DNA from 3 places in the Alteromonas sp. 5NW40-0090 genome. Region 2 is predicted to be linked to each of the others. Evidence: predicted binding sites of a transcription regulator. Region 2 holds the regulator's gene; each other region holds the start of a gene.

Region 1 (10,546 bases), on a different contig from region 2:
TGATATAGGACTTCTTCAATTTCTCTTGGATAAATGTTTTCGCCACCGCGAATAATCATGTCCTTTATTCTACCAACTATTGTGACGTAGCCTTCTTCATCCATTTCTCCGAGATCACCAGAATGGAGCCAACCTTCATCGTCTATGGTGGCTTTCGTCTTAACCTCATCACCCCAATAACCTTTCATTACACAGTAGCCTCTCGCGCAGATTTCGCCAGGTTCTCCAATAGGCACCGTATTGCCTTGGGGATCTATGATCTTCACTTCTGTATGGGGCATAGCGCGTCCTACTGTTTTGACCTGCTTTTCAAATGGCGAGTCAATGTCAGTAATATGATTGATAGGGCTACACTCTGTCTGACCATAACCTATGACGACTTCGGTCATATGAAATTCACTATGAACCTTTCGCATTAGCTCTTCTGGACAGGTACTACCTGCCATAACGCCGGTTCTTAGTGTTGATAGATCAAAGCTCTTGAAGTTGGATAGTTCGAGCTCGGCAATAAACATGGTTGGTACACCATGTAATCCCGTGCACTTTTCTTCTTCTACTGTACGGAGTGTTGTCTCAGGGTCGAATGACTCCCCGGGGAATACTGCGCATGCACCCGATGCTAAGCAAACTAGGTTGCCCAATACCATTCCAAAGCAGTGATAAAGCGGTACGGGAATACAAAGTTTGTCTTTGTGTGTGAACCTCATTGCTTGTGATACTAACAACCCGTTATTTAGAATGTTTCGGTGCGTTAACGTAGCGCCTTTCGGATTTCCCGTGGTGCCGGAGGTAAACTGGATATTGATGTTATCATCCGCGCTAAGGTTCGATTCAATGGCCTCCAACTGAGATTGAAGCGCTGCCGTTGGTTCTATTTGCAATGCAGCAAAAGCCTGCAATCCTTCTACAGGCTTATCGCCAATTGTGTATACATGCTTAAGAGAAGGTAACTTAGCAAGCGTTAGTGGGCGCTTTGGCGTGTTCTTATCTTGGCTGTCTATTTCTGGCGCAAGCTCTTTCAACATGGCGACGTAATTTGACTGCTTGAATGACTGCGCCATGACTAAGTATTTTACGGCAACGTTATTAATGGCAAACGCTAATTCATCAGGACGATAAGCAGGGTTCAGGCATACCATGATCGCCCCGATCCGCGCAGTGGCCATCTGTACGATCGACCATTCGATATTGTTCGGAGACCATATACCCACACGGTCTCCAGGTTCTACACCGTTTACAATTAAGCCGCAAGCAACACGCTCTACTTCATACCAATACTGCTGATAGGTCCAGCTAACGTTTTGATGTTTTACAATGATCGCAGGGTTATCGCCATAATTGTCGACAACATTTTTGAAATGCTGACCGATTGTGAGCGACGTCAGTTCAGCGTCATCAGAGCCAGTAAACTCACTTTTCTGAAGAGGGAGTAGTGAGTTTGGTGTAAATTTTGATTCCATCATATCTTGCCTCCATGCGCGTACGCATCTGATTTATATATAAATAATAGAGTTGGCTGTTTCGGGTTTTGGTACCGAATAACCAATGGCAACAATTGCAATAAATGCTGAATACGCAACGAATAAAACAAATAATTCAATCTTTATTAACAATATTGTTGCAAACGGGTTTTGTCGACAAGATGTTAGTCGTATATGGCGTTATTCAACGATGAATTTGTGTGACTCGTCGTACACGCTGAAAGGAGAGTAATAACTAAAAGTGACAATGTATTTGATGTCTAAATAAATTTGTCTCGACTTTAATGAAACAAAAAAGCCTCCGACGAAGGAGGCTTCTTAAAAATGTTTACTTTACGAGTGGTGAGCGTCTATTCAGACTCAATACCTTCGAAGTATGCACGATATTCCATACGGGTAACGTAAGAATCGCCATTTTCATCCATCATCTCAAAGTCACCTTCGACATGTGCAACCTTTAACTCCTCGGCTGTAAGCTTACCGTCGCTGTCTACATCGATTTCAGTAAACTTATTGTCGGCTGTAGCTGACATCTCGGTGCGAAGCTCCTTATTCTTCTCTGATATCATTTCACCGTCAGCTTTAGAGAATAATTCAGGATTGCCCTTTTCCGAGAGTAGAGCGTCATTGCTGCCTTCAGTTTTCACCTGAGTAATGATGTCGTCGCTAAACATAGAGGGTTTGTCATCAACAAACTTGTTGAATTCAACACGGCTAATCATGCTGTCACCATCGGTATCCATTTTTTCGAGAAGCTTACTGTCAATAACACCAGAAGACTCAGAACCGACGATATAGCCGTTTCCATCCTTATCCATTGCGTTAAATCCCATAGAGATCTTCTCTTCGTGGTGGCCTGCTACGGCTGAAGCAGATAATGTTGCAGCAATAACAGCACTGGTAATCATACTTAGTTTTGTGATCTTCATAATCAAATTCCTTCTGGCTTTTACAGTGAACTTGGGCGCTCAATTGCCCTAACCACTAGGTCCACAGACCTCAACACAGGTGCAGATTAGAAGTAAGTTTCAATCTGACACCGCTAATGACTTACGTAATTCATTATTCATTGAATGTGCCAAATGCATAACTAACTGATTTGATGAGGTAATAAAATTTTAAGGCGAGGATTTTAATGTTATTGCTATGTTAAATTGTCGCAGTGTTTGCAAGATCTTCATACGTCAAACTTAAGCTGATCTCAGATATAGATAGAACCCCATTAATGAGATTAAAACAGCGAGAGTTGATCGTTCGCTATTGTCTCGAAATGTAGGCCAATAAGAGGCAAGATACTATCGGCAATGGGCTGGATTTGCTTTTCAATATAGTGGTCATATTGAAGGGGGGCCGTGGCGGTTTCTACGGTTTGAGGGCCCTGTACTGTAATGAAATAGGCAATGGTCGTATTAAACTGATAGCGAAGTGGCAACCCCTGTTCTTTATAGTACTCGTCCGCTAATCGCGCTGCCTTTACGTGGGGAGGCAGCGACTTTGTATACGACGACAAAGGCTTTCGCAGCCGCTTTTTATAGATCAAAGCGTGGTCCATTTCACCGGACTTTATCGCTGCTATCGTGCTATTTATGTAGTCTTCAACAGGCTGTCCGGTGAACACTTTTTTGTACAGCTCGTACTGGAAGGTTTTAGCTAGTACCGTCCAATCAGAGCGGACATTTTCTAAGCCTTTAAAGACAAGTTCACCGCCCTTCATTCCTGCGTAACGTTTTTTGCTGCCTTCGGAAGAGCCTCGGATCGTCGGCATAAAAAACGTAGAAAAGTGAGATTCAAACTCAATTTCTAAGTGGCATTCAATGTCGAACTCACTTTTTAGTAACTCAGTCCACTTTCGATTAATAATGCTAGCTAGCTCAAGTCCAGTTTCTGACGGCGAACCCAGTGCATCATTCCCTTCTACATGAACAAATGTTGAGTCGGTATCACCGTAAATGACCGTATAGCCTAGTTCTTCAATCCAACCCGCAGTGGTTTGCATGATCTCATGACCCCGCAGCGTAATAGAGCTAGCCAGGCGAGGATCGTAGAAGGGACAGCCGCCACTACCAAGGACACCATAGAAGGAGTTCATTAATATTTTGATGGCCTGAGATCGCGGTGCGTCTTTCTGTTTTTTCGCCTCGTCGCGCTGAAGCCATAGGTTTTCAATGATGGAAGGCAGAAAATGAGACTCGCGGCTAAATACTGCACCTTTAAAACCTTCAATCGCCGTGTCGGGGGACTTAAGCCCTTCTGCAAGTCCCAATGGATCGATTTTAAATGTACGAATTATGGAAGGATACAAGCTCTTAAAATCGAGGACTAAAACATCTTTATATAAACCTGGCTGGGAACGCATGACATAACCACCAGGGCTAGCCAAGCCTCCATTTTCAGGTCTTACCCCCGCGACATAAGATTTGCGGTGCAGCTTAGGCAAGTACACATTTAAAAACGCAGCCACTGAGCCGCCGGGGCGGCTCATATCTAAGCCGGTAAGAATACTGCGCAGCGCCAGAAAATCGATAAATTGAGTTTTATCCTGAATGCGGTTGACCAGTTCCGTATCTTTAAAGTTATAGTTAGCGAGTGCAATAGGGTCGCTATGATAAAGACGCTTTATCGCTTCAAGCTTGTCTGCAGCCTGAATAAGCTTATTTTCGCCAAGCAGTTCTTCAGAAACGTGATCGAGTGAGAACGACTCGAATTGATAAGTCATTGTTTTTAGTGCTTCGATACCATCAATAACGCATCGTCCTGGCACATCAACAAGGGTTTGATCCTCCCACTGTCTTACAGAAGCCTCTCTGCCATGGCGGCCGATGGCATACTTTAGCGAGTTAGCCCTAGCGCGGCGTTCGAGTACCGCCATGTCGAACTGCTTAACGTTCCAGCCTAAAATAATATCTGGGTCGTAAGATGTCAGATACGAAAAAAATGCCTCTAGCAGCGCCTTTTCGGACTCAACGGTGATAAGTTCATATGCACTGCCTTTTTCTCCAGGCAATGATTGCCCAACAAAATGTGGTGGGCATAGTAGCAGCACAACGTTGAGTTCTTCACCGGCTAACGCAATGCTAAAGAGTTCTTCATTCTCATTGCATTCGATGTCTATGCTAAGTGATGTAAATGTGGTTCTGAATTGACAGGGTCTGATTTGCGCATTTTCTATAACGATTTGTGACGTATCGTCGAAATGTTGCGGGGCCAGGAATTCCACCGCGCCATACACAAAGCGCTCCATTAAGTAGCGATCGGCAACGCGAATATCGGCTTCGTACAATACAATACTGCTTTCCTGCGCATGCTGGCGAAGCTGATGCATGTGTGATTCGGTTGCGGTTTTTACTGTCGCAACAGGAACTTGTTCCAGCGTGTGAAACCCGTCATCTGAAATACTGATCTTTGCTGAAATACGCTCGGCTATATTGCGTAAATCATTGGCGTGATCAACAGATACAAAGCAAGTGGGGTATTGGGGTGAAGAAATTAACCTAGCGGTGCTACTGAGCGTTTTTACCCATAGCTCAACATACACCTTGCCTCGCCGGGTAAACGTACCTTTATTGAGTATGAACCCTTGTTGTATTGTTGAGGCTGACATGAATCTGATTTACTAACCGGCTTTGTTGACGTTAATTTCTTTAAATAGCCTCATGGGCGTGTACGTTTTATAAACTCGCATTACCATTATCTGTTCAATAACTGGCGCAAAGGTGCAATAAAACTGCGCTACCACTGTGCACGAGAAACGGCAGTAGGCGTAGTATAACGTTTGTTATCACCTACTCCTATAGATCTCTATTCGACAGATATGTTTGTTTTTGTATGCAGCGCGAGTTAAAACGAAAACGTACAGTCTTTGTGCGGGTTAGTTCATGCACGATAGAAAAGGTGAGGGCGATATGGAATATCTATTCGATAAACAGGTAGAGCCGGGCGAGCTAATAGAAGTGGCCGATGGTGTTCTTTGGCTAACAATGCCGCTTCCGTTTGAACTTGACCACATAAATTTGTATCTGATCCGCGGTGAAGGCGGTTGGGTGGTCATTGATACTGGCATAGGAACGTCCACCACCAAAGCGCTGTGGGAGCGTATATTCAAGCAATTAGACGGGCCAATAGTTGGTGTCATCGTTACGCACTTACATCCCGATCATGTGGGGTTAGCGGGCTGGATAGCCGACACGTATAACGTCCCCTTCTATATGTCTCAAACTGAGTATTTTACTGCCAGAGCGTTTGCGGCAGGAAGAAATGGCGCAACTAACGAACGGGATGTGCAATATTACCAGCGAGCAGGTTTAGACGAATCTATGATCGACAAGCTTACTTCTGGTGAAGGCAATGGCTACAGCAGCGTTGTTTCACCACTACCTATTAGCTACACTCGTCTAAAACATGGGATGACGCTATCGCTTGGCGATAACGAATGGCAGATTATCATTGGCCGCGGCCACTCTCCTGAGCATGCGTGCCTTTACAATAAGCAAAAAAATATTCTCATTTCGGGCGATCATATTTTGCCGATTATCACGCCAAACATTGGCGCCTACTCAACAGAGCCTGATGCCAACACCTTAGACGACTACCTCAGCACGCTGCCGCAATTTAAAAGCTTGCCGATAGATACGACAGTGTTACCCGCCCACAAGCTACCCTTTATCGGCCTGCATGAGCGAGTAGATTCGCTTATTGCTCATCATCACGAGCACCTAAAGGCTCTGTTAAATGCGTGCGAGCAACCTCAAACGGTCGCAGAGCTATTACCGGTTATGTTTAAGCGCAAGCTCTCGAGCCGAAACATGGTGTTTGCAGTGGCAGAGTGTTTGTCTCACCTTAATTACTTGCTTAACGAAGAGGCCATTTCGCGGACGTTAAACAGCAAGGGTGTATATACATTTAAAGCCTGTGAAGTAAAAAAGCTTGCCTGTTAGCTCAGTCAGAAGACATACAAGCAGAATAAGTATTATTAACGTCTCACTCTGAACTGAGTAACCGTTGCTAGGCCGTTTGAGGGTTTTCCGCTTCGTTCTTCTCACTACCTTCGTCAGTAGATGCCTCAGCCGTGGGCTGTTTAGGTATAGTAATTTCTACTACGGTCCCTTTTGCCTCTTTACTGCTAATCGATATTTTACCCTGATGTTGTTCTATAGCAGTGTAAGCCACAGAAAGGCCCAGCCCTTGACCTTGCCCTTCGGGTTTTGTAGTAAAGAAGGGTTCAAAGACTCGCTTTAGATTTTTTGTAGGAATACCGCAACCCGAGTCCAGTATTTTGATGGTCACTGTCTTAGGGGACTCAATAACTGTAAGCTTGATGAAGCCCTTTTCTTCTATAGCCTGCGCAGCATTTATCATGACATTCATTAGCGCCTGCTTCAACGGCCCGGGGTTCCCCATTACTTCCACTTTCTCCTGCTCACATTCAAACCTATACTTAGGCGCGCTGTACTGGGCGGAAATAAGCGTGATCAGCTGGTGACACACGGCGCAGATATCTACTATTTGCACGCCTTCGGTAGTCTCCAGCGAAAAGTTCTTAAGGTTTTCGACGATGTCTTTTACGCGGGTAAGACCGTCTGTAGACTCGGCAATTAGCTCAGTAATATCGTCCTTTAACAAGTCGTAGTGATTAGACTCAAACAGTGCGTCGATCTGTTCTTTGAGCTCGTCGGTGAAGTGTTCGAGTTGTCCTTGAACGCCATCACAAATTGCAATAAGGTGAGTTGCGTATTGCTCAAGTGTATTGAGGTTAGCGTTCACAAAACCAATAGGGTTATTAATTTCGTGGGCGATACCTGCCGCTAGCTGCCCGGTAGAGGCCATTTTCTCAGCTTGGATAAGCTGGCTTTGCGCAGTATCTAGCTTGCGAATAAGCTTTCTTTGCGCTTCGTGCTCTTTTTTTAGCGCTTCGGAAAGCTTTTGCTGTGCTCTGAAATAACTCGCTTGCGCGGTGACATCTTGAAGAAAGATGCACGCTAGCTTTTGCCCCGATTTTTTGTCTTTAATGGGCAAGATTTCCATATTCTGATACATCTGTGTTTCTTCACCGGTTATGGGGCGAGAGCTTTTAAAGGGGAAGATATGTGGTCGTTGCTCCCAATAGCTAAAACTTGGGTGCTGTAGGACAAATACTGATTTTAGCCTGCGTTTTAGAAACTTACCTTGTCCTTGAAATAACTCAACGACTGGCGTTTCTTTATAGCTGTCGCGCATACTGTGAGGAAGTCGATCTAAAAAGAAGTCATTCAGGTAAACGACGTTAAAATTCTCATCGACTATTCCAATTCCGACAGGTAATTTACCTACCAGCTGTTCAAACATTATGCGAGTAACTCATCCAATGTGTCTTTCATGCGTGCAAGAGATTCATCGTCTAAGCAGAAAACAACGCGCATGCTAAACGACGAGATCGCGATAATAAACTGCACTTCCATCACTAAGCTGTGCTGCCATTGCAACTCATCGAAGTTTGCTTTATCGGGCAAGAATAACGTGGGCATGTTCAAATTAGTGGTAAGTTCCAACTGGTCGGAAAGACCCGCTAAACATGCGCCCGCTAAGATATTGCAAAGCTCTAAAATAATTTCTTGAATGTCTTCCTTGCTCAGTGGTTCTTCATAGTCCATTAACGTAGCGACCTCACTTAAACCAGCTTGAGATAGCACAGACATAACTTCACCGTGTACATCCCCCAAAAAAGACTGACGAGTATAGAAAGCATCTTCAGTTTCAAACAGAAGGCTGTAAAGCTGAGTGGGGGTGACGGCTGAAATTTTAGGTATAGAAATATCGATTTTGGTTTCAATTAGTTGAGCAAGTGAGTTTGCAGCTTGCCCCATTGAAATGTTTAGCAGTTCTTGAAGGGCATCTCTTTGCTCTTCGTCCAGTGGTAGTACAATGCTCATAGATACCCCAGCTCAAACAACGCCATTGCCAACTCTTCTTTATCTAAAGGCTTACGAAGAAAGCGTTTGGCACCAAGCGACATAACAATTTTCTGTTTTTCAGGCTGAAAATCAGCACTTATTACTATCACGTTTGGCATGTTAGGTCTTGCACGTAAAAACTCTAGCACTCCAACACCATCTACCTCGGGCATGGTGAGGTCTAACAGAATAAGTCCAAATTCGATTTCGGAAAGTGAATTTATCGCTTCTTGTCCGTTTGTTGCCTCGGTTATATCGTACTCCAAGTCTTGAGGGAGCGAGCGAATGACGCTGCGCCTCGACAGCTTCGAATCATCAGCAACTAGTACAGAAAGTGACATTTACAGCCTCCTTGAGCGGCATTTACTGTTATGCCTTTTTAGTAAAGTATGTGCAACTTTTGCGTTACTGCAACAATACCTTCAAAAATTATTGTTGTAGTCATGCTCTACACTGCTTATTAGATGATTTCAGTATATGACAAAGGTGACTTTTGTGCGTATTAGACTTTTAGTTGAATTAACAGGTTGCAGGAGTACGAAGAAGATGGAGAAGACGAGTCGGCGTGTATCGATGCTGACACACGCCATTGATATTTAACTTTTTTGCATTGACTGCATTTTTTCTAATGCGGCGGGCATGGCATCAACATAACGTTTAACGTCAGCAATTTTGCCCATGCTCACTCGTGACCAATTATCGTAAGTACGATAAATACCTCGTATAAGAACGTCTTTTTCAGCCATAGCTTGACGGAAATATTCGGCGTTGCCGTCACCTAGATTCACAAAAATAAAGTTAGTACTTGAGGGGAGGGCTGTCAAACCATTCGCTTTAACGGCATCCATAACCATGGATTTTCCTTCGTAAATTTTTTCTTTTGAAAACGTTAAAAACGCATCGTCATTGTAGCTGGCAATTGCGGCCGCAAGGCCCGCTTGGTTTAATGTATAACCGCCCATACCGTAGCGATTAATCCACTCGGTATTTTCCTCTGACGCGATTAAGTAGCCTACTCGCATACCAGCCAATCCATAAATCTTTGAGAAGGTTCGGGCTACAATCACATTGTGACCGGCTTTAACAAGTGGAATCATGGAATGCTTAGGTGGCTCATCGATAAGTTCGTTATAGGCTTCATCAACTAAAACCAGTGTTTTCTTAGAAGCTTTTATACAGAATTCGCGAAGCTTGATTGGGTCGAGCACTTTTCCCGTTGGATTATTCGGATTACAGATATGTACCATGCCAATTGAATCATCAATAGCGGCATACATGGCGTCAAGGTCAATATCGAGATCTGCTGTATTGGCAACCCTTACTATTTCTGGTGCACCTTGTTTTTCTGGTGCTTTAGACGTGGTATCCCAAAAGAGGTCTGGCCCAAGAATTTTTCCGTTTTTGCTGGCTGCTAGGGCTGCATAGGAAAGAATGGGGCTTGAACCGGCGCTCAAAGAAATGTGCTTTCTAGTTATGCCATAGCGCTCTGCTATCATATCTAACAGTGTCATAGCGGCAGGGTAAGCGTAGTAGGCTCCACCTTGAGCCGATGCGATAGCAATCGCTTCCAAGGCTTTTGGACTGGGGCCGAAAGGGTTTTCATTAGCATTTAATTTCGCCACGCCCGGTTTGGGTCCATACGTGACCGACGCCGCTTCACTTGCGGCTGCACTGGTAGATTGAGCACTTACCAAGTTGGTGAAGCCTGTCGCACCTATCGCAGAAGCTGCAACCGAGCCACCTAAAAATAAACGTCTTGAACGGTTATAACTCACAGATATTCTCCTTTTTATTTTAAATGGCTTTATAGAACATTGCGCTAGAAACAATGACGAGATAAATGCCAAACAATCGTTTTAGCTTCTTTTCACTAAAGTTATGCGCCATCTTCGCTCCAATAGGTGCCGTAAAAATTGCCCCTATACTGATAGCAATAAGCGCTGGGATATTGATATACCCTATAGTGCCAACAGGTAGAGAGGCGGTGTCTGGGTGTTTCATAAATAGAAAACCGATGGCCCCAGGTAAGCCAATTAAGAAGCCCACACCTGCGGCAGTTGCCACGGCTTGTTGTATAGTGCGCTGACACATCACCATGGTGATAACCGTTGGAGTTCCGCCGCCTATTCCAAGCAGGGC
Region 2 (10,546 bases):
AGTTCTTCTAAAATGTCGCCGTGAAAGTCACCATCAATGAGCTCCCATAATTCGTCCCTTGTTCTGCTAGGACTAGATTCAAGAATGTGGGCGACGTCTGAAGGTGGTAATTCAAGCAGAAGCTTACGTACAGATACGAATTGACCGTTGGTCAACGCAGCGTTGAGTGCGCGTAACTGAGTTTGTACGTATTTAGAAACAAGCGCTTCTGCCATAAGGCGTTATTCCTACAAGCTAAAAGATGAACAATGCAGGCCATAGAGCCTAAGTGGGCGTAGAATATCGCAATTATGATGAGTCTGTCATGATAATTGCGTAGGTTTTGCGCAGGATTTTAAGATAACTGCGCTAAGTGTTGATTAATTGGTCAATGGATTGGGTAAGTAAGACTATTCGTCTTCGTTAAATCTGCCCTCAATCAGCTCTTCAATGGCTGCAAGTGCATCAACAGCATCACTACCGTCCACAATCACGTCTACCTGTTCACCTTGATGGCTTTCAAGCATCATTAATCCTAATACACTGCTTGCGTCTGCTTCTTTATCGCCTTTTTTTAAGATGATTTTAGCGTCGAATTGATTAGCCAGTTTAACCAGTTGGGTCGCCGCTCTTGCATGCAACCCTAACTTATTGACGATAGTTAGCGTTTTTTGAATAGTCATTACTGATTCAGCTCTCTATGGCGAATTTGAACATCAGGGTGTATTTCACTGAAGGTTTTCGACAAGGTCTGTGCAATATAGACAGAGCGGTGTTGGCCGCCAGTGCAGCCAATCGCTACTGTTACATAGCTTCTGTTATTGCGCTCTAAATGAGGCAACCATGTCGTTATTAAATTCTGAATTTGCCAAATGAACTTGGTCACTACAGGCTGCGATCCCAAAAATACTTCCACTGGTGCGTCTAATCCGGTCAGATGTTTAAGATCGGGCTCCCAATGGGGATTGGGTAAAAAGCGGGCATCAAAAACGTAATCCGCATCTTTTGGAATACCGTGCTTAAAGCCAAACGACTCAAACACAAGCACAAGGCGTGAGCTTTTCTTACCCAAGATACGCTCTCGAATTAACTCTGCCAGTTGGTGAATGGTAAGCTTATCTGTGTCTAAATATAAATCTGCGCGTTCTGCAATAGGCGCAAGTAGTGCAGACTCGGCTTTAATGGCTTCTGAAAGCGATTTATTAAGCTTGGCGAGAGGGTGAAGACGACGTGTTTCGCTAAAACGCTTAACCAGTACATCATCGCTCGCGTCGATGTAGACAATAGTCATCGACCACGAAGAGGGCAGGTAGTCTAGAATTTCTACCAAATCGTCAGGATTTTTAGGTAAGTTTCTCACATCGATACTTACCGCTACCTGATCATACTCATCAACAACAGTATGGGTTAGGGTCGGAAGTAAGTTTACCGGGATATTATCAACACAGTAATAACCTAAGTCTTCCAATGCGCGAAGTGCGACAGACTTACCAGATCCCGAACGACCACTGATTATTATCAGCTTCACCTACTTTCTCCCTAATACTCTGGTTTTATCACATACGCGTTGATTAATGAGGCGCCTACTAAACGGTTAATAGGCGCTTAATGTTTAACTTAATGCAGTTAGAATATCGTCGCTTGTCGTTGCACGACGTATCGCTTTAATCGTTTCTTTGTCGCTTAGTTTACCCGCCACGGTGGCCAGCGTTTGAAGGTGTCCTTCGGTTTGTTCCTCTGGAACAAGTAGCGCAAAAAAGATGTCTACGGGTTTCTCGTCAAGGGCGTCAAAGTCGATTGCTGGCGTGCTGGTTACAACAATGGCAATCACTTTCTCAAGGCCCGGCAGGCGTCCGTGGGGCAGGGCGATACCATTACCAATGCCTGTACTACCCATCCGTTCTCGAGCCATTAAGCTATTAAGTACCGTTGCCTGGTCAATGTTATCGTTTTGCTTGGCAGCGATATCAGCGATGATCTCAAGAATTCGCTTTTTACTATTACACTGAACCGCACACTCGGTGCGGTCCAGACTTACGATGGCTTGTATATCCATGCTCAATTAACTACTAATGTTTTTTCAGTTTTTCCTTATGCTTGATTACCTGCCGGTCGAGTTTATCAACCATGCTGTCAATCGCCGCATACATGTCGGTGTTTTCTGAGGATGCGAATACTTCAGCGCCACTTAAATGAACGGTCGCTTCGGCTTTTTGATTTAATTTTTCAACGTTCAGGATGACATGCACATTAGAAATGTGATCAAAGTGACGTTCAAGTTTGCTGAACTTCGTATCGACATAATTACGCAAAGAGTCGGTGATTTCGACATGATGACCAGTAAGGTTGATTTGCATATTTCGTCTTCCTTATATTATTAAGCCCGTTTAAATAAGGCTTTTGCGTTGGTTCGACGGCGGGATCGATAACGATTCCCGGTATTTTGCTATTGTTCGCCGAGCGACTTTTATGCCTTGCTCGGCTAACAATGAAGCAATCTTGCTATCACTTAGCGGCTTACTAGGATTTTCTGCGGCCACTAACTTCTTGATCAATGCACGAATCGCTGTGGATGAACACTCACCACCGGACTCGGTTGCAACGTGGCTTGAGAAGAAATACTTCAATTCGAAAATACCACGCGGCGTATGCATATACTTTTGCGTTGTCACACGTGAAATAGTCGATTCGTGCATATCTACCATTTCTGCGACATCATTTAGCACCATTGGTTTCATCATTTCCGGGCCGTGCTCAAAAAAGCCCATTTGCTGTTGCACAATGCAGTTGGCTACCTTCATTAAGGTATCGTTACGAGACTCAAGGCTCTTTATGAACCACTTGGCTTCTTGCATGTGTGAGCGGATGAATTGCGAGTCACTACTGTTTTTGGCACGGCGACTCATGGCAGCGTATTGCTGGTTTACGCTTAATTTAGGCAAACTGTCAGGGTTCAGCTCAACCACCCAACGGCCATTCTTCTTGGTTACAGAGACATCAGGAATAACGTACTCAGGCTCTTTAGTAACTAAAGCACTACCTGGGCGAGGATTCAAGGTTTGAAGCAAACGCATTGCCTCGCGCAGCTGGTCTTCTTTCAAGCGACTTTTTCGCATCAGGGTGCGATAGTCTTTGCTGCTGAGTAAGTCTGAATATTCTTCGATAAGTTGTTTCGCTTCTACAAGCCACGGCGTGTCTTCTGAAAACTGACGCAACTGCACCATAAGACATTCTTGTGGAGAGCGTGAGCCAGAGCCAATAGGGTCGAACATCTGAATGCGCTTAAGCACACATTCTATTTCGTCCATCTCTATCGGCTCTTCTAAATCGTCGTCATTTACCGCTTCTAAAATATCCTCAAGGGTAACCGTTAGATAACCGGATTCGTCGATAGAGTCGATGATAGCAGTAGCAATTGCGCGGTCAGTGTCTGAAAAGTGAGTGAGGCGCATTTGCCAAAGCAAGTGCTCTTGGATGTCTTCAGTGGTCTCACCTTGGAAGATTTGTTCATCATCATTAGATGGGCCAGGTGCAGGCGCAGAAGACGCGGAGTAATACTCATCCCATGTGCTGTCGATTGGCAGCTCGTCTGGAAGATCGTTTTTCTCTAGCGCATCGCCCGCTTCCAATGTATCACTTGAAGCAGAAGCCGTTGCTTCAGATGCACTATCATCATTATCGATGTTGTTCTTCTCTAGCTGTGCCTCGTCATTGCCTTCTTCCACTTCCAATAGTGGGTTTGAATCGAGTGCTTCTTGTATCTCTTGCTGGAGATCAAGCGTAGAAAGCTGCAGCAGTTTAATGGCCTGCTGAAGCTGAGGTGTCATTGTAAGTTGTTGGCTAAATTTTAGCTGTAAAGATGGTTTCATCTACGTCTTATTTAAATGCTCTAAATTGAATATACCAGAGCTAAACTGAAAAATGACAATTCGGTTACACAAACTATAGCCTGAATTGTTCGCCTAGGTATACATCCCTTACTTTTTGATTACTTAAAACCTGTTCCGCCGTTCCTTGCGCAATAAGCTCGCCATGACTCACAATGTACGCTTTCTCGCAAACATCCAATGTTTCGCGTACGTTATGGTCCGTGATAAGGATACCAATGCCCCTATCCCGAAGATGTTGTATTATCTTCTTTATATCATTAACTGATATTGGATCAACACCAGCAAATGGTTCATCTAACAAAATAAATTGTGGTTTTGCGGCCAAAGCGCGTGCTATTTCAACACGACGGCGCTCGCCACCTGACAAACTCATCCCCGTACTATTACGTATATGGTTGATATTAAATTCATCAAGTAGGGCGTCGGCTTCTTCTTCTTGCTGCTGTGAATTTAAATCTTTACGGGTTTGTAAAATAGCCATGATATTTTCATGTACCGTAAGCTTTCTAAAAATTGATGCTTCCTGTGGAAGGTAGCCTATGCCGCGGCGTGCGCGCTCGTGCATTGGTTGATGAGTGAGTTCGTTGTCGTCAATCTCAATCTTACCTTTATCTAGGTTTACCAAGCCGACAATCATATAAAATGTAGTGGTCTTACCAGCGCCATTAGGCCCAAGAAGGCCGACTATTTGACCCGTTGAGACAGAAAGACTCACATCGCGAACAACCTGTCGTGACTTGTAGGCTTTAGCAAGGTTTTTAGCACTCAAAGTAGCCATTGCTATTCATTGTCCTTGTTATCTTTCTTTGACGATGTTTTGCGAATAGTTTCCGGCGTAAATACCGTAGTTACCCGGCCTTCGCCATTTTTACCCGCTCCACCGGTTGCAAGTAATTGCTCGGTAATCATATCAAAAGTAATCTTGTCGCCTTGCACTTTACTGGTGTCCTGCTGTAGCTCAGCGCTGCCTGCCAGAGAGATGGTACGATTAGCCACTTCATAGCGTATCTCATTGGCCTTTGCTGACACTGGCGTACCGTCCTCAAGCGATTGAGAATAGCTAGCAGGGTTACCCCGTGCGATAAATATTTCTCGTCCGCTGCCGTCTGTAGCGATAACTTCGACCTCATCAGCCTTGATGACAAGCGAACCTTGCGTGATAAGGACGTCTTCTTTGTAAAGCGCAGTTTTGTTTTTACCGTCAATAAACTGGGTGTTCGACCCTATTTTGATGGGTTGTGAAAAGTCGTCTTCACTAGCAAGCACCGCACCACTAGCGATGGCAAGCATAAAACTAGTTGCTAGGGGAATAAGTCGTTTGTACATGATCTAAAAGCTCGTATTCTTGTGTGCGTAAGTTCGCGTTAAACCCATTACTTAAAATAAGGTACTGTGTACCCAGTATCTCAACGGGTTGATCAGATGTCATTTGTTTCGTGTCTAAATTTATCTGTATGTATTCAGTTGATAAACTTTTCACAAAATCATCGCTGGTTTGATTTTCTATAACAACGCTATTTTCAAGTTGAATCAGCTCATTGTTATAAAGCGTTCCTTCTTGTGCTGTTACAACCCAAGGTGATGAAGCGTTTTCCGTATACAAGGTGTACTTTGGCTGTTGAAATAAAACAAAACCCAGCTGGTCATAGTGTTCCATCGACTCTGCAAACACTTTGTGGTTCAACTCACCGTCTTGATTGTATAACGTAGTCGTTAGGTTCTTAGCCTTATATGCTGGCTTCAAGGCGTCATTTTCGCTACTGCCTTGAGTTTCAGGCTGCTCTTCCATCCACGTAGGGATGTACATCAAAAGCGCTAAGATAAATAGCGCCGATATACTTAAACCTAAGCGATTGAAGCCAAATAGGCTCATACACTCGCTCCAAAAATCTCGTTCGCCACCCCTTTGGCTTGCAAAATAGTGTCTGATATTTCTCGCACCGCACCAAACCCACCTGGAAGTGTGGTTATCCAATTGGCTTGTTTGGCGACGTAAGGGTGGGCATCGGCCACTGCAATTTTAACAGCAACATGTTGATACATACCTGTGTCAGGCATGTCATCACCTACCGCTGCAACTTCATTAGGCGCTAACTTCAGGCTTTGCATCAGTTCGCTCAGCGCGTCTGCTTTATTTTCTTCGCCTTGAATTATGTGCGCAACGTTAAGGGCTTTCATTCTATTTTCTACAATTGCTGAGCGTCGCCCTGTGATAACTGCGACATTGACGCCGTTGCTTACTAGCGCTTTTACGCCATATCCGTCGCGAGTGTGAAAGGCTTTAAGTTCTTCACCGTCATTGCCTAAGTAAATGCGGCCGTCAGAAAATACGCCATCTACGTCACACACCAGTAGCTTAATATGCGCTAGTTTTTCAAAAAGCCCTTTGTCTAGATCGGTATATAAGGTCGTCGTCATTCAGAGTACTCCTGCTTTCAGAAGCATGTGCATATTGAAGGCGCCAACAGGTTTGCGCTTGTCATCGGTGACCATCAGCGCGCTTATCTTGTGAGTTTCCATTAAGTTGAGGGCTTCAACAGCCAATTGCTCTGCGGTTGTGGTTTTACCGCCTTTGGTCATCACATCTTCTACGGTTACGCCGTGCACATCAATGCGTGCATCGAGTATTCGTCGTAAATCACCGTCTGTAAAGACGCCGGTCAATGAGCCATCAGAGGCTAATACACCAGTCATGCCAAGCCCCTTTTTAGAGATTTCTAAAAGCGCGTCAGCGACAGATGCGTTTTCACTCACTAGCGGGATGTCGCTGCCGTTAAGCATAATATCACTCACTTTGAGCAGCAGTTTTCTACCCAAGCTACCGCCAGGATGCGACAGCGCAAAATCATCCGACGTAAAGCCTTTTTGGTCGAGTAAGGCCACCGCAAGGGCGTCGCCCATAACCAAAGTGGCTGTTGTGCTTGACGTAGGGGCAAGACCTAACGAGCAGGCTTCTTTTTCAACGCTTATATCAAGTACTACATCTGCGTGTTGACCCAACGAGCTGGATGCACTATTGGTCATGGCCACAACTTGTATCCCCAAACGCTTAACGACAGGCAAAAGATTAACTAACTCGTTAGTTTCACCAGAATTAGAGATGGCTAATAAGACGTCTCCTTTACTCAGCATGCCCAAGTCGCCGTGGTTGGCCTCGCCTGGATGCATGAAAAAAGCAGGCGTTCCTGTACTGGCCAGCGTAGCAGCAATTTTATTTCCAATGTGCCCAGACTTACCCATACCGCTCACGACCACTTTTCCCTTACAGTTGAAGAGAATGTTACACGCAATGATAAAATCACCGTTTAAGCGCTCTGCAAGATTGGCAATGGCTTGCGCTTCAATGTCGATAACACGCTTTGCCGATTCAATATAGTGCATCTGAGTTTTTGTATTCATGGTTATCCGAACAGCCAGAATTGATAGCCGATAAAGCAAGCCAGAAGTATAAATCCATTTGTTCTTGAAATTGTACGCTTGCCAATTAAATCGAAGCTGAACAAAAACAATAGCAAAGTTAAGCCGAGCATAACGTACATGTCTCGATTATAAACATCTGGGTCGAGAAGACCTGGGGCAATTAACCCAGGCATACCAAGTACGGCAAGCAGGTTGAAAATGTTAGAGCCGATGATATTACCCAGTGCTAAATCGTCTTCGCCTTTGAGCACGCCTGCTACACTTGCTGCAAGCTCGGGCAGGCTTGTGCCAAAGGCAATGATAGTCAGTCCAATAACTAAATCAGAAATGCCCATGTATCTGGCAATTTCAACGGCCGAATTTACTAGAAAGTGGGCACTCAATGGCAGAACAACAAGGCCAACACCTATCCAGATAAGCGCGGAAGTATTTGAAACGCCCTTAGGGATCTCATCTGCGGTTTCAGCAACAAGCGGGTCTTCTTTATCTACTTGAAGTGACAACCAAGCCATCATTGCCAGAACAAAAATAAATAGGCCCAGTAAGATGATCCCTTCATAAGACTTCAATTCTCCGTCAAACATAAAGCCGATAGCTATTAGTGAGATGATCAGAAGCGCTGGAAGTTCACGTTTTAGGGTGGTAGATGAAACAAGAAGCGGCTTTACAAGCGCAGTTATACCTAACACCAATGCGATGTTTGTTATATTCGAACCTAGTGCATTACCTACCGCAGTGTTCATATTGCCATTGGCAGAGGCAATAGCGGAGACCACGATTTCAGGTGCCGAAGAGCCCATAGCGACAATCGTTAGGCCGATCATCATAGGAGAGATACCGATGTTCTTTGCCAGCGCTGAAGCACCATAAACAAAACGGTCCGCACTCCAACTCAAGACAATCAGCCCAATCAGAAAAATAACAATGTTTAAAAGCACAACAACCTGTAAGAGAAAGTATTTCGCTAGATTGTCGCAAAAAGAGTGCCATTTGCCTATGCTCGCAACGCTTTATTTTCATCAAATAAGGGCTATTACCGTAAATTTCTGCCGATAGTGAATGTTAAATGAGTCTTTATTGGTATACCCCGAGCGTTCAGTTTCAGTTAATAAACAAGGAAATAGGATGGGGACTGGTACTATATGTAAGAGTTAGTTAAGGCGCGGGCATTACTTCAGCGCGGGACACCTATCATTCGTCTCAATAGAACATAACTTGTAACTTTTTGACTTTGGCGAGGCTCTTGAAAAAGCGTACAATGGCACCAAATTACACGGCCCAATGAGCATGTCGATAGATCATGCTAGCCTGTAAACATAAAAACTACACTGAAGAGTAAACTTTTTTGAAATTGCGCGTTCTTAAAAGTAAACTGCTCAGTAAACTTTATGAGAGATGTGTGCAAAGGCATAGAAATTGAATATGCCTATCACTCATATTATTTATTATTTTTTTAAGTGGGTTGCAATCGCGGTTAGAAACGTAGCCAATCCAGCGTCAGGGGTCGACATTTAAGTAACTATGGATCATTTAGTTGAAGTAGATAACCTTACCTTTAAGCGCGCCGATCGCATCATTTATGATGGGATATCGCTAAAGGTACCCAAAGGCAAAATTACTGCGGTAATGGGCCCAAGTGGTATAGGTAAAACCACGCTGCTGCGCCTTATTGGTGGGCAGTTAACGCCAGATGAAGGCGACGTAAAATTCGACGGCGATTCGATTGTCTCAATGTCGAGAAAGTCTCTTTACCAAACCCGTCGTAGAATGAGCATGCTTTTCCAAAGTGGCGCGCTGTTTACTGATATGAGTGTGTTCGATAATGTGGCGTTTCCCCTTCGCGAGCATACTGATCTGTCAGAAGACTTGATAGCAACGATTGTCGCTTTAAAGCTACAGGCAGTAGGATTGCGCGGTGCGGCTAAGTTAATGCCCAGTGAACTGTCTGGTGGAATGGCGCGCAGGGCCGCACTCGCAAGAGCGATAGCGCTAGACCCAGATTTAATCATGTACGACGAACCCTTTGCCGGCCAAGATCCTATTTCGATGGGCGTGTTGGTGAAGCTAATTCGTGAACTAAACGACGCACTAGGCCTTACCAGCATAGTAGTAACCCATGATGTAACCGAAGTGTTGACCATTGCTGACTATATCTACATTTTGGCAGATAAGCGGGTTATCGGTGAAGGAACGGCACAGCAAATTAAAGAAAGTGACTCTGAATTAGTTCAGCAGTTCTTGAAAGGAAAAGCAGACGGCCCGGTACCCTTTCATTACCCTGCACCTGATTTGAAAACAAGCTTTTTGGGGGCAGATGAATGAAGTTCTTCCAATCAATAGGTGCTAAAACGATAGGGAAAGTTACCGCAATTGGTAGAGCTGCACTGATGTTGTTTGGTGCACTTGTCGCTGTCCCTCGAGTAAAAAATATTCCACTGGTTATTAAACAGCTTTATGTGGTTGGTGTTCAGTCGCTGCTCATCATCATGGTGTCGGGGCTGTTTATTGGCATGGTGATGGCACTTCAAGGCTACACTATTTTAGTGGATTATGGTGCAGAAGGGAGCTTAGGTCCCATGGTTGCACTGTCTCTACTACGAGAACTCGGCCCGGTGGTTACGGCTCTACTGTTTGCTGGACGTGCTGGGTCTGCGTTGACTGCTGAGATTGGCCTTATGAAAGCCACTGAGCAGTTAAGTAGCTTGGAAATGATGGCGGTAGATCCCTTAAGGCGCATAGTAGCTCCGCGTTTTTGGGCGGGAATGTTAGCCATGCCTATGCTGGCCATTATTTTCAGTGCTATTGGTATTTTAGGTGGCCATTTGGTCGGCGTAGACTGGTTGGGTGTTGATGCAGGTAGCTACTGGTCAATTATGCAGTCGACCGTTGATTGGAACCAAGATGTCATTAACGGTGTGATAAAAAGCCTCGTATTTGCCTTGGTTGTGACGTGGATTGCCATATTTAAAGGTTACGATTCTATTCCTACATCGGAAGGGATCAGCAAAGCGACTACCGAAACGGTGGTCTATTCATCATTAGCAGTATTAGGGCTGGACTTCGTGCTTACCGCCCTTATGTTTGGTATCGAGTAGGGGATTGGAATGAGCAAGTATAAAACGGAAGTAATGGTTGGTGTGTTTGTCATGCTTACGATTGGTGCGCTGTTGTTATTGGCACTAAAGGTTGCAAACCAAACGGTAGCCACCGAAGGCGATACCTACACCCTATATGCGAAGTTCGACAATATCGGCGGA
Region 3 (10,546 bases), on a different contig from region 2:
CTATTACAACAGAGTTAAAACGTGCTCTTGCCAGTCAGCAGAATGAACTGTCTATGGTTTACCAACCTAAAGTTGATTTAAGGACCATGAAAGTTTGTAGTATGGAAGCGTTAATTCGTTGGAACAACAGTGCACTTGGTTTTGTTCCTCCTGATGAGTTTATCACTATTGCTGAGCAAGCAGGATTGATTGAGCAGGTCACGACTTGGGTTATGCAGCAGACTATTGCAGATTTAGCTTATTTCAGAGCTAAAGGATATGGATTTACTGTGGCAATGAACCTCTCGACTCAAGACATACAAAACAAAGTATTGCTGCGTAAGCTTGTTGCTTTGCTCACGCAAGAGGGGCTCTCCCCTGAGGCGCTGGAACTTGAAATTACTGAAAGTGACTTGGTTGCCGACGCATCGCTTGCCATAGAGAACCTAAATGAGCTAACAGCCCGTGGATTTCATTTTGCGATAGATGATTTCGGCACGGGCTACTCTTCATTGGCATACTTAAAGAATCTACCAGTCAAAACAATCAAGATAGATAAAAGCTTTATTCTTGCTTTAGCAAGCGACGAGAACGATCAACAAATAGTTCACACCGTGCTTAGTTTAGCAAGTGTCTTTAATTTAAAAGTGGTTGCAGAAGGTGTAGAAGATGTTGCTTCGCTAGAAATCTTGAAAGAGTGGGGGTGTGATATCGCGCAAGGTTATTTCATCAGTCGACCTCTTAATCGTCCAGACCTAGAAGATTGGCTGCAAAATACACCTTTCGGTGAATAGCTTTATTATTACAAAAAATTTATATTTTTGGAGTCAATGGGATGCTCAATCGTTTAACAACGCTGACATGGCATTTAAAATGCAAACAACCATTATGAAGCGTGAAAATCGCTCCGCAGGCTGAACACTTTCACCAAAGTGTGAGTTTTTTGCCTACTGAGTTGTGAAATTACTTCAAAAACAAGGAATTTACTATGGACATCATTCGTATACTTTTATCAATTTTACTTCCACCGCTAGGCGTATTTTTACAGGTCGGTATCGGCGCACATTTTTGGATCAATATTCTATTGACTATTCTTGGCTATTTCCCAGGTGTAATTCACGCGGTTTACATCATCGCTAAAAAGTAGGCACCTAAAGGCTTTTGTAAGTCGTTATAGGTGACAGAGCAATAAAGTATTAAATATGCAAAAGCCAACTTCAATAGCTGGCTTTTTACTTTATGACGCGTTTCGGACTGAATATTATCGCCATGGATACCAAGGCTATGTTACGCCGTTAGTTTTTCGTCGTCTAACTCCTGTTTCATCTCTTTTTGATATTCATCAGCAAGTTTTGTTTTCTGGCGGTCATTAAGCACATTACCCGCAACCTGGAAGAACTCTTGTTCTTCGTCAGCAAGGTGATGTTCCACTTTTTCCTGAAGTGCTTTTAAATAACGTAACCATGCAGGTGAACTCATATCGGTGTCATCAAGCTTCGCAAGTAATTCATCAATCTCGTGATGCTCTGCAATACCATGGCGGGTCAAATCTACGGTGGCGTCTTTCTCTAAAAGATGAGAATAAAAGTGGCGCTCTTCAGCAATAGCATGACTCTCAAGCTGAGTCTTGAGCTCCTGATAATATTCACGGCGTGCAGCTGTATCTCCACTTGTTTCAGCTAAAATTTTTAGCAATAAACGTTGTTTCTCATGGTCTTGGCGTAAAGCTTCAAAAATTTTCATAGGTGGTTCCTTATAAATACCTAAAAAGTTAATCACACCATGGGTAATGCTATTTTTGTTCCATGAATAAAAGGTCTGTTAGTTCATGATTTTTATAATAAAATTTGTACAACGATGGATGGGGAGATTACAGTAGGGTAGAGAAAACGCAAATTTTACAGGTTACTTACCGATAAATTCACGGCAGTTTTGTCGTGAATTTATCGAATGGAATATGTGGTAAACGTGCTACACGCCTTGTGCGACCATGGCGTCTGCAAGACGTCTAAACGCTGCGATGTTAGCGCCTTTCATATAGTCGATATAATCGTTTTCATCGCCTACACCTTGACCTTCTGTAACACAGCGCTGATGAATGTTTTCCATAATAGCGTATAACTGGTCATCAAGTATGTTCGCATTACGCTGGTTGAACATGGCGTTTTGGCTCATTTCTAAACCTGACAAGGCGACACCACCCGCATTAGATGCCTTTCCAGGCACATAAACAATTTTGGCCTCTAAGAAATGGGCCTGCGCCTCATTTGCACAAGGCATGTTCGCACCCTCTAAAACCATCTTACAGCCGTTATCTAATAATAACTTGGCATCCGCTTCAAGCAGTTCATTTTGCGTTGCACAAGGTAAAGCAATATCACATTTTAAATGCCACGGCTTTTTATCGGCTATCCATTTGCCCATGTTTTTATCAGCCATGTCCACAAGGATATTATCTCGGTTATTGTGGTTCTTAATCGCCCATTTTAATGCCGTATCCGATAATCCTTCTTCAACATGCAGAAGCCCCCGGCTATTTGACAGCGAAATTACCTTTCCGCCTTTCTCTACCGCCTTGAGCGCCGCGTGAAGCGCTACGTTTCCTGCACCAGATACTGCAATAGTATTGCCTTCAATGTGAGAATTTCGTTGTTTACAAACCGCTTCTAAAAAGTAGATTAAGCCAAAACCTGTGGCTTCAGTGCGCACATAACTTCCACCAAACTCTAAACCCTTGCCCGTTAACACACCTTCGAACCTATTGTTTAACCTACGGTATTCACCATAGAGATAACCTATTTCTCTAGCGCCTACGTTAATATCACCAGCAGGTACATCGGTGTTCGCGCCTATGTGTCGTTGCAATTCACGCATGAATGCTTGGCAAAACAACATAATGTCTCGGTCTGACCGTCCTTTGGGGTTAAAGTCAGAGCCACCTTTTCCGCCACCCATGGGCAAGCCAGTAAGTGCATTCTTAAAACACTGCTCAAAGGCAAGAAACTTAAGTACTGAAAGGTTTACGGTAGGATGAAAACGTAAACCTCCCTTGTATGGGCCCATTGCTGAATTGTGCTGCACACGCCACCCTTGGTTCACTTCAATTATGCCTTCGCTGTTCATCCACGAAACGGTAAAGTAGATAATGCGCTCTGGCATGCAAATGCGCCTTACAATATCAAATGCCTTGTAGTCTTCATTCGCATTGTAGATAGGAATGATATCTTTCAGTACTTCATGTACCGCTTGTAAATACTCGACCTCATTAGAAAACTTATCGTTCAAAAAGTCATAGATTTCTTCAAAGTTACTTTTTTGAGCCATGTACTATTTAATCCTTTTCTTCAAAATTAGTGAGTACGGTAAGACTGCGTGGGCATGTTTCTATGACGAGTTTATCGCCCTCGTAAATTTCACCGTCTACAGCGTATGCGGTAGGTTTGTCGAATGTTAACGTTATACGTGCTGCGCGTTCATGGCGTATTGAATCTGATTGTTTTTTTGCTTCTGCCGGGCTTAACACCAGTTCCGCTAGAGAAGCGAACTGTCTATCAGAACTTGGTTGTGGCAATAGCCAAGTTAAATCAAGCTTACCATCGGTTATATCTGGCGGCTCAGCACCTTGTGCAAGTGCGGTAGTCATTGGCGCCGCGTTTGCTATAACAAAGCTTGGTGTTTCTAATGTCTCGACAGGTAGATCATCCATAGCTACCTCAAAAGTCATATTTTCGTTATTTGAAATAGCATTCCAAAGCCCTTTTAAGTAAGCAAACTGACCGCCCATGTTTTTTTCTTCTCTGTCAGCAGCAGAGATCATTTGTTCTTCAAAACCAACAGCTGCAACTAAAAGCATAACGTTGTCGTTACACCGCGCCGTATCAATAGAGAGCGTGTTACCCTTTATTATGATGTCGCAGGCGGTACTTATGGGGGTGACTTTACTGATGTATCCGTGAAGTACTTGGCTTAATGCGTTAGCGGTACCAAAGGGAATGATTCCCATGGTAATGTCGGTATTCACCAACGCAGAGGCTACCTCCGTTAATGTACCATCACCGCCACATGCAACAACAATATGGGCACCATCTTGCTTAGCTTGTTCAGCGAGTGCCTTGCCATCTATATCTGGCGTGGTTTCCTTAACAGTGACTTTGAACTTCTCGTTAAGTCTAGAAAGCACTTCGTCTCGGTATTGAGACCACTTACCACCACCTGCGACGGGATTAACAATAAGCGTTAGCTTTTTCTGTAGTGACAGCAAGCCGCCATCTCTTACTTTTTGAAGTGATGCTAACTGACGTTTATTGAGCCTTGCAGTTTGGCGTATTTTGTTAATTTGACTTAAAGCTTCATCCACTGTCAGTTTTGGGTTTTTCGCCAATAAAAAAGCGGCAACGACTAATACAGAGCGGCCACGCCCTAGCGCGCAATGTACTACTACATTTTTACCTTCAGATATCTGCTGATTTAGCCAATTGATTGCGAGTACCAGTTGCTCTGGTGTCGGGCTGGTATGGTCAAGTACAGGTACGTTTAAATAGCGAAAGTCTTCCTGATAGGCAGTCCAGTCCAAGCCGTCAAACTCTGCGGTTACATCTAAGATTGCTTCAATACCGCTTTCGTTTAGCAGGCCCACATGCTTGCTAGACATTCGGCACGCAAGAAATAGGTTGGGCTCAATTTTTTGTAGTGGGGGGACTTTATCGGTTCTGCGTGCATATTCATTGTAAAGCCACGAACCCAGCAGGAAAGGGACAAAAATCCAGCGAGTATAAAAGGGGATCGACCCATCTTCGCGTTTGCGAAACAAGCTTGGGATATTAAGTAAGTAAGCGCTGCTAACCGCGATTAGCGAAAACGCAGTCCAACCAAATACCACTTTTAGCAAAACCATTGGCACAGTTAGCGTTAGCGCTAACGCCATTAATGCGCCGAGTACGTAATACTTCACCATTTTCACGATTAACACATCCTTTGTAAGTGAGAAAAGCAAACACTTTAGGCATATGTATACTGGCGTAGGTTTGTTTTCGTTTACTTTTTGTATCGCGTTATTTGAACTATCACTTAGCAGTAAACGTATGCGTTGGTATAGAAAATATGAGCTTTTGCGATGAAAAATACTGCAGTAATAAAAGTTGCTAATTTTGCTTGGTTCCAAGGAATTTGGTGGCTAGTCATTTTGTATCAAAATAGCGCTGTGATACCGGTACTGGCGTTAATTGGATTGTGGCTTTGGGTTTCCCCTAAGCGTATATCAGATATTAAGTTGATGAGCGCTGTATTTTTACTCGGCACTGTAATTGACGCATTGTTGACGCTTACAGGCCTATTCATTTTTAATCAGTCAGAGGTGTTGGTAAGCTTTTGGCCAATTCCCATCTGGCTTAGTCTTCTTTGGGCTGCGTTTGCAGGTACTGTGTATCACAGTTTAACCGCCTTTAATGACCGAATGGTCATTGCATCAATTGCCGGAGCAATCTTCGCCCCACTTAGCTATATCGCGGGTGCCAAGTTTGGCGCTGTTGAGTTAGGTGCCAGTATGACGCTTTCTTATATTTATATCGCTTTAGTGTGGAGCGTAATTTTTCCACTGTGTTTTTATTTATCCAATCGGTTTGAGGTAAAGCAAGCTCAAACGTAAATGCAAGGAGTGTATTGGCATGACGAAAAACGTATTAGTGACAGGCGGCAATAGAGGTATAGGTCTAGAAATAGTGAAGGGAATGCTTTCCAAGGGCTACAAAGTGCTAATGGGTTGCCGTGATGAAGAGTCAGGCCTAGAGGTCAAAAAAGATATTGTAGGAGGTGACCTACATGTTATTGAAATGCCGCTTGATAATGAGACTGCCATCGTTGATGCTTTCGTTCGCGCTGAAGCAGTTTTTGGCCCAATTGATATCCTTATAAATAATGCGGGGGTACTAGACGATACCTCATGGCAGGATGTGAATGCTGAAAGCTTAGCCAAATCTATGCAAATTAATGTTAATGCGCCATTAACGTTAATTCAGCAAACGCTACCACAAATGATTGAACGCGGCTTTGGGCGCATCATTAACGTAAGTTCAAGCTACGGAAGTTTCGCTGAAGGATTAAAAGGCCCGTTGAGTTACGCCATATCTAAAGCTGCAATTAACGCCCTTACCGTTAAAATGGCAGCCGTTGTCGATGAAGCAGCTGACGGCAAACAGATTGATGTAACGGTAAACAGTATGACGCCAGGCTGGGTACATACCCGAATGGGGGGCAGCGACGCGCCTAAAACTCCCGAAGAAGGTGCAGATACAGCAATATGGCTTGCAACGATGGAAGCAGGCGGCCCGCATGGTCAGTTCTTAAAAGATAGAGAGCCGATTGAGTGGTAATGTAATGGTAGCCTAATACACATAAGCGCAAGACTACCGCTACTTCTTGGCTTTCTAAGGGTATAGGTTGTAGGCTTTTTATCGTAACGACTAAAGTGAGAATCGTTCTCTTAAAAAGCGAGCGATTCCATCTTCATCGTGATGTCCGATAACTGAAGTTGCAGCATCTTTAACATAAGGTTTTGCGTTTGAAGGTGCATAAGCCTCATCAGCAAGCTTAAACATACTTAGGTCATTATCGCTATCGCCAAACACAATGACATTGCTTGCATTCAATTGACTGCGCAGCAGTTCGACAGCACTCCCTTTGTTGGCAAGGTTGTGGTGAACATCCATCCAACGATACTCATCTCCTTCGATAGCGGGGCCTGAGTAAGCAATGAGCTCTTCGTGCATGTTCAGCTGTTTATACATGTCGTAAACAAGCGCAGCGTCGCCAATCATACTGATATTAGTAATATGTGCACTAGCAGGTAACGACTCGATTGACGCTAATCTAGCTTTCGTTCGTGAAAAGTATTTTTCGATTAAATCGAATTCCACTTGATGCTTCGGTGCTGAATGATAGATCACGTGTTCGTGGTCAGGACTGTCCATGTTTACCGTGTTAATAAACGGCGTGATATTGTTTTTAACCGCGTGGTCAATAATAAGATTGACTTCACTAGGGGCGAGCAAGTTTTCCAGTGTTAGCGCATTTCCGCTTGGATCCCATATAGCTACGCCATTATTGTAAATATGCGGAAGTACAAAAGATTGACCCTGCAAAACAAATTGCGCAGAGTGCATAGTGCGACCTGTTGCAACGGTGAAGGCAATATCCTTTTCGCTAAGTAAATCCAACGTTTCTTTTGTAAACGCAGAAATTTCTGAAGACTTATTTAATAATGTCCCGTCTAAATCAAAAAATATCAAATCCATACAGTTGGTGCCTAGTTTTTAAATAACGCCGACCAAACGCTAAAGGGCAATACCCACCACATTTGGTATGTTGCCCTTTAGCGCTTTTAAATGCGGCTGACTTCATCAATAAGTTATAGACACCTTATCATATTCTCTGTTTAAGCAGTGTTTCATATCATGTAATTAATCTTACTAGCGAATGGATTCAACCACTTTGTCGGTGTGCTGCCTCAATAACTGCGACACCTTCGACGATGACTGTGATTTTTCAAGGTTGATCACAAGTGCTACTTTACCAAACCTAACCGCATGTCTAACGGTCTGAATAACTTGATTTCTGTCTGGGCGTAGACCAATTAAACCCGCAATAAATAACCCAATGAATATACCTGGGCTAATCAGTGCTATATAGGTAAATAATGGGTTTTGCTGAGTAAGCGCAGGTCCAAATAGTGTTAATAAAAATGCCGTGACAAGGCCAACAACAAGACCAACTGATCCTAGCAATAAGTGCGACGACCACATACTTTTGCCAATGGATGCACTATTGCGTTCAAGCTTTTCGCTCATATTTGGGTCGCCCGCTTCGATAATCTCTATCTGAGACGCTTCAACCGACGTTTCTTCTTGTACAATTTCTAATACTTCTTGCACTTTTCTTTTTGAAGGGAACACAGCCGCCACTTGCAACTCACCGTTTGATACAACGTTGGCTCTTAAATTCACATGTTCGTTGCCACTGGCGTTATCAGAGTTAGTACTGTTCGGATTTTCAATGGTCATTTTTACATCCTCGACTTCTTACTTGGACTCTATGAATTGATTCGTTTCACTTGTAAGTCATAACGAGTGGCTGGTTATACCAGCACTGAACATACAGGTAACTCGATCGCTAATGTCTTAGATATTCAAGTTGCATTCCGGCGAACAAGTATCGGTGCTCATACTTTAGTTCGAGTTATGGATGCATTGGGTTTATATTGTTGTTTTTAATATGAATTTTAAAAATGTTAAATATGATTTAGTTAGTGAAAAAGTAACTTAGGTAGGTACTTCAAACACATAAGGTAAGGTTTATGGACTCTTACTGACTGGGTCAGTTACTTATACTGTGATTATTTTACACGGGGCGTGAAAAATCGTTATAGCCATGGAATCAGTACGTTAAATAGACATAAGGCTCAGAGGAAAGGCCACCTTTATGTTGTGATCATTTCTCGACGTAACTCTGTAAGTTTTAGTTATACATTTTGCTTTGGTTGTCGTTTTAGTTTTTTTACGGAAAGCGCAGCGAATCTGAGCGACCTTCGCATTACCTTAACAGAGAGTCTTACTTGAGGTTAAGGAAAGGAGCAACTACAAATGAAACGGACGAAAGGTTATTGCAACCTATACAGTGACGATAGCCACCTATCAATAAGGCGAATAGCTTGTGGGGACAAGCGGTTTTACTATCGTTACAGCAGTGGAAAAAAAGTAACGGGCGAGCGGGTGATTAAACGTATTAAGCAGCTTGTTATCCCCCCGAATTGGCAGAATACATTCGTAAGCCGTGATAGTAAGGCGAGTATTCAAGCCGTTGGCTATGACGAAAAGGGTCGTAAACAATATATCTACCACGACAAATGGCATGAGCAGCGGCAAAGAGAAAAGTTCGAGCGTTTGATTGCGTTCGGCAATGCACTTCCTGAGTTCCGAGAATACTGTCTTTCCTTAATTTCGCAGCCTTCATGGACTCAAGAAAAAGCGTGTGCGCTGGTGTGCCTATTGTTGGATTATACAGGTGCTAGAGTAGGCAATGCTCAATACAGCAAGGAAAATAACACGTACGGCTTAACCACACTGCGGCGCAAGCATGTTCAAGCCCAGTGCGAAGATAGTGTTGAGCTTGCCTACGTTGGAAAGCACGGTAAACCAAGGACGTTAAAGGTAAACGACCCTGAGCTTGCTACATTAGTTTGTGACTGCGCACAACAACAAGGTTATTGCTTATTTCGTTATCAAGATGAGCATAAACAATGGCACGACGTAACAAGTGAGGACGTCAATGCGTTTATACACTCTGAGTTAAGTGAGCAGTTCAGCTGTAAAGACTTTCGGACGTGGGCTTCTAGCCGGTTTGCATTAACTAACCTTCCGCATGTTTATGAGCAAGTGAATACTTCTAAAACTAAAAAGTGGGAGAGTACCTTAAGTAAAGTTGTAGCAGCAGAGTTGGGTAATACTCCTACTGTATGTCGAAAATATTATATTCATCCGAAACTATTTACTGTGAAAAATGACGAAAAGGCGTGTGAGAAGCTCATTAATCGGGTTCGCTCGCTTCATAGTGAAGATTGTACGCAACTTACCCATCTACTGCCTGTAGAAAAGCTTCTTTTGGATGTTATTTCGTCTGAGTACGCGTAACAAAGTATTTTTAATGAAAATGTTATAGCTGATAGTAAAGTTGCTGGTTTTCGCGACTTTTCAGCTAAAGTTAAATTGTTTCATAAATGACTTAGTGTTTTTAAAGTTATGAAAATTAAAGGTAATTTAGGATATTTTTAACTTAGTATACTGTGAAACATGGTTGGTGCTAATTTGAACATAAGTTCCTGTTAAACGATGTTGTTTAAAAATTGCACTTGAAATTTTCTGTCAGATCCTTATATTGTTAGAGCTCTAATGATTATTGTTCGATTTAATTATTTGCTTTTGAATCTGAATTAGCAAAGGTTGAATGGCGTTTTCATTTACGAGTTTTCGAAGAGCAATAGAGGAAATAACGAACGTTATGCCAATGGAAAGTTACCTATCACTTGCGGTGTATTTTATAGCGATGTTAGGGATAGGGTTGTTTGCTTACCGACAATCTACCAGTGATATATCTGGTTATATTCTGGGAGGGCGACAAGTCAGCCCTCAAGTAACCGCATTGTCTGCGGGTGCGTCTGACATGTCAGGTTGGATGCTAATGGGCTTACCAGGTGCAATGTACTTAACCGGTTTCGATGCGGTTTACATTGCAATAGGGTTGGTTGCAGGTGCGTTAGCAAATTATTTATTAGTAGCACCGAAACTTCGTGTTTATACCGAAGTTGCGAACGATTCGTTGACTGTGCCTGAGTTTTTTGCCAAGCGCTTTAATTCGCCTAACTCAAGCTTACGCATTGTTTCAGCCGTGATTATCGTACTGTTTTTCACGCTATACACCTCTGCCGGGCTAGTTGCAGGTGGTAAGTTGTTTGAAAGCGCGTTTTCGGTCGATTATCAGTTGGGTTTATTTATTACGCTGGGTGTCGTGGTGTCTTATA

The links. The regulator sigma-54, encoded in region 2, starts transcription at its own class of promoters, with help from an activator protein. The targets are predictions, from matches to a motif close to GTTGGCACGNNNNTNGNNT.
Region 1: the regulator sigma-54 is predicted to act here: its motif matches at 2,546-2,564, upstream of AC27KT_RS09905 (EF-hand domain-containing protein).
Region 3: the regulator sigma-54 is predicted to act here: its motif matches at 1,769-1,787, upstream of AC27KT_RS07545 (hemerythrin domain-containing protein).

The regions. Positions count from the first base shown of each region.
Region 1 covers NZ_BAAJLT010000007.1:342-10,887, forward strand. The annotation lists gene AC27KT_RS09900 (AMP-binding protein) at 1-1,463, opposite strand, end outside; gene AC27KT_RS09905 (EF-hand domain-containing protein) at 1,832-2,410, opposite strand; gene AC27KT_RS09910 (DNA polymerase II) at 2,713-5,082, opposite strand; gene AC27KT_RS09915 (MBL fold metallo-hydrolase) at 5,384-6,415, shown strand; gene AC27KT_RS09920 (sensor histidine kinase) at 6,483-7,802, opposite strand; gene AC27KT_RS09925 (chemotaxis protein CheX) at 7,802-8,386, opposite strand; gene AC27KT_RS09930 (response regulator) at 8,383-8,748, opposite strand; gene AC27KT_RS09935 (pyridoxal phosphate-dependent aminotransferase) at 9,004-10,182, opposite strand; gene AC27KT_RS09940 (sulfite exporter TauE/SafE family protein) at 10,202-10,546, opposite strand, start outside.
Region 2 covers NZ_BAAJLT010000008.1:238,112-248,657, forward strand. The annotation lists gene mgtE (magnesium transporter) at 1-215, opposite strand, end outside; gene AC27KT_RS11985 (HPr family phosphocarrier protein) at 390-662, opposite strand; gene rapZ (RNase adapter RapZ) at 662-1,507, opposite strand; gene ptsN (PTS IIA-like nitrogen regulatory protein PtsN) at 1,592-2,035, opposite strand; gene hpf (ribosome hibernation promoting factor) at 2,049-2,336, opposite strand; gene AC27KT_RS12005 (RNA polymerase factor sigma-54) at 2,367-3,848, opposite strand; gene lptB (LPS export ABC transporter ATP-binding protein) at 3,922-4,647, opposite strand; gene lptA (lipopolysaccharide transport periplasmic protein LptA) at 4,650-5,195, opposite strand; gene lptC (LPS export ABC transporter periplasmic protein LptC) at 5,164-5,742, opposite strand; gene kdsC (3-deoxy-manno-octulosonate-8-phosphatase KdsC) at 5,739-6,287, opposite strand; gene AC27KT_RS12030 (KpsF/GutQ family sugar-phosphate isomerase) at 6,288-7,268, opposite strand; gene AC27KT_RS12035 (calcium/sodium antiporter) at 7,271-8,227, opposite strand; gene mlaF (phospholipid ABC transporter ATP-binding protein MlaF) at 8,811-9,611, shown strand; gene mlaE (lipid asymmetry maintenance ABC transporter permease subunit MlaE) at 9,608-10,384, shown strand; gene mlaD (outer membrane lipid asymmetry maintenance protein MlaD) at 10,394-10,546, shown strand, end outside.
Region 3 covers NZ_BAAJLT010000005.1:75,748-86,293, forward strand. The annotation lists gene AC27KT_RS07535 (EAL domain-containing protein) at 1-773, shown strand, start outside; gene AC27KT_RS07540 (YqaE/Pmp3 family membrane protein) at 968-1,126, shown strand; gene AC27KT_RS07545 (hemerythrin domain-containing protein) at 1,267-1,722, opposite strand; gene gdhA (NADP-specific glutamate dehydrogenase) at 1,951-3,303, opposite strand; gene AC27KT_RS07555 (diacylglycerol kinase family protein) at 3,311-4,939, opposite strand; gene AC27KT_RS07560 (DUF2878 domain-containing protein) at 5,093-5,623, shown strand; gene AC27KT_RS07565 (SDR family NAD(P)-dependent oxidoreductase) at 5,643-6,347, shown strand; gene AC27KT_RS07570 (HAD family hydrolase) at 6,438-7,268, opposite strand; gene AC27KT_RS07575 (hypothetical protein) at 7,443-8,033, opposite strand; gene AC27KT_RS07580 (DNA topoisomerase IB) at 8,613-9,659, shown strand; gene putP (sodium/proline symporter PutP) at 10,027-10,546, shown strand, end outside.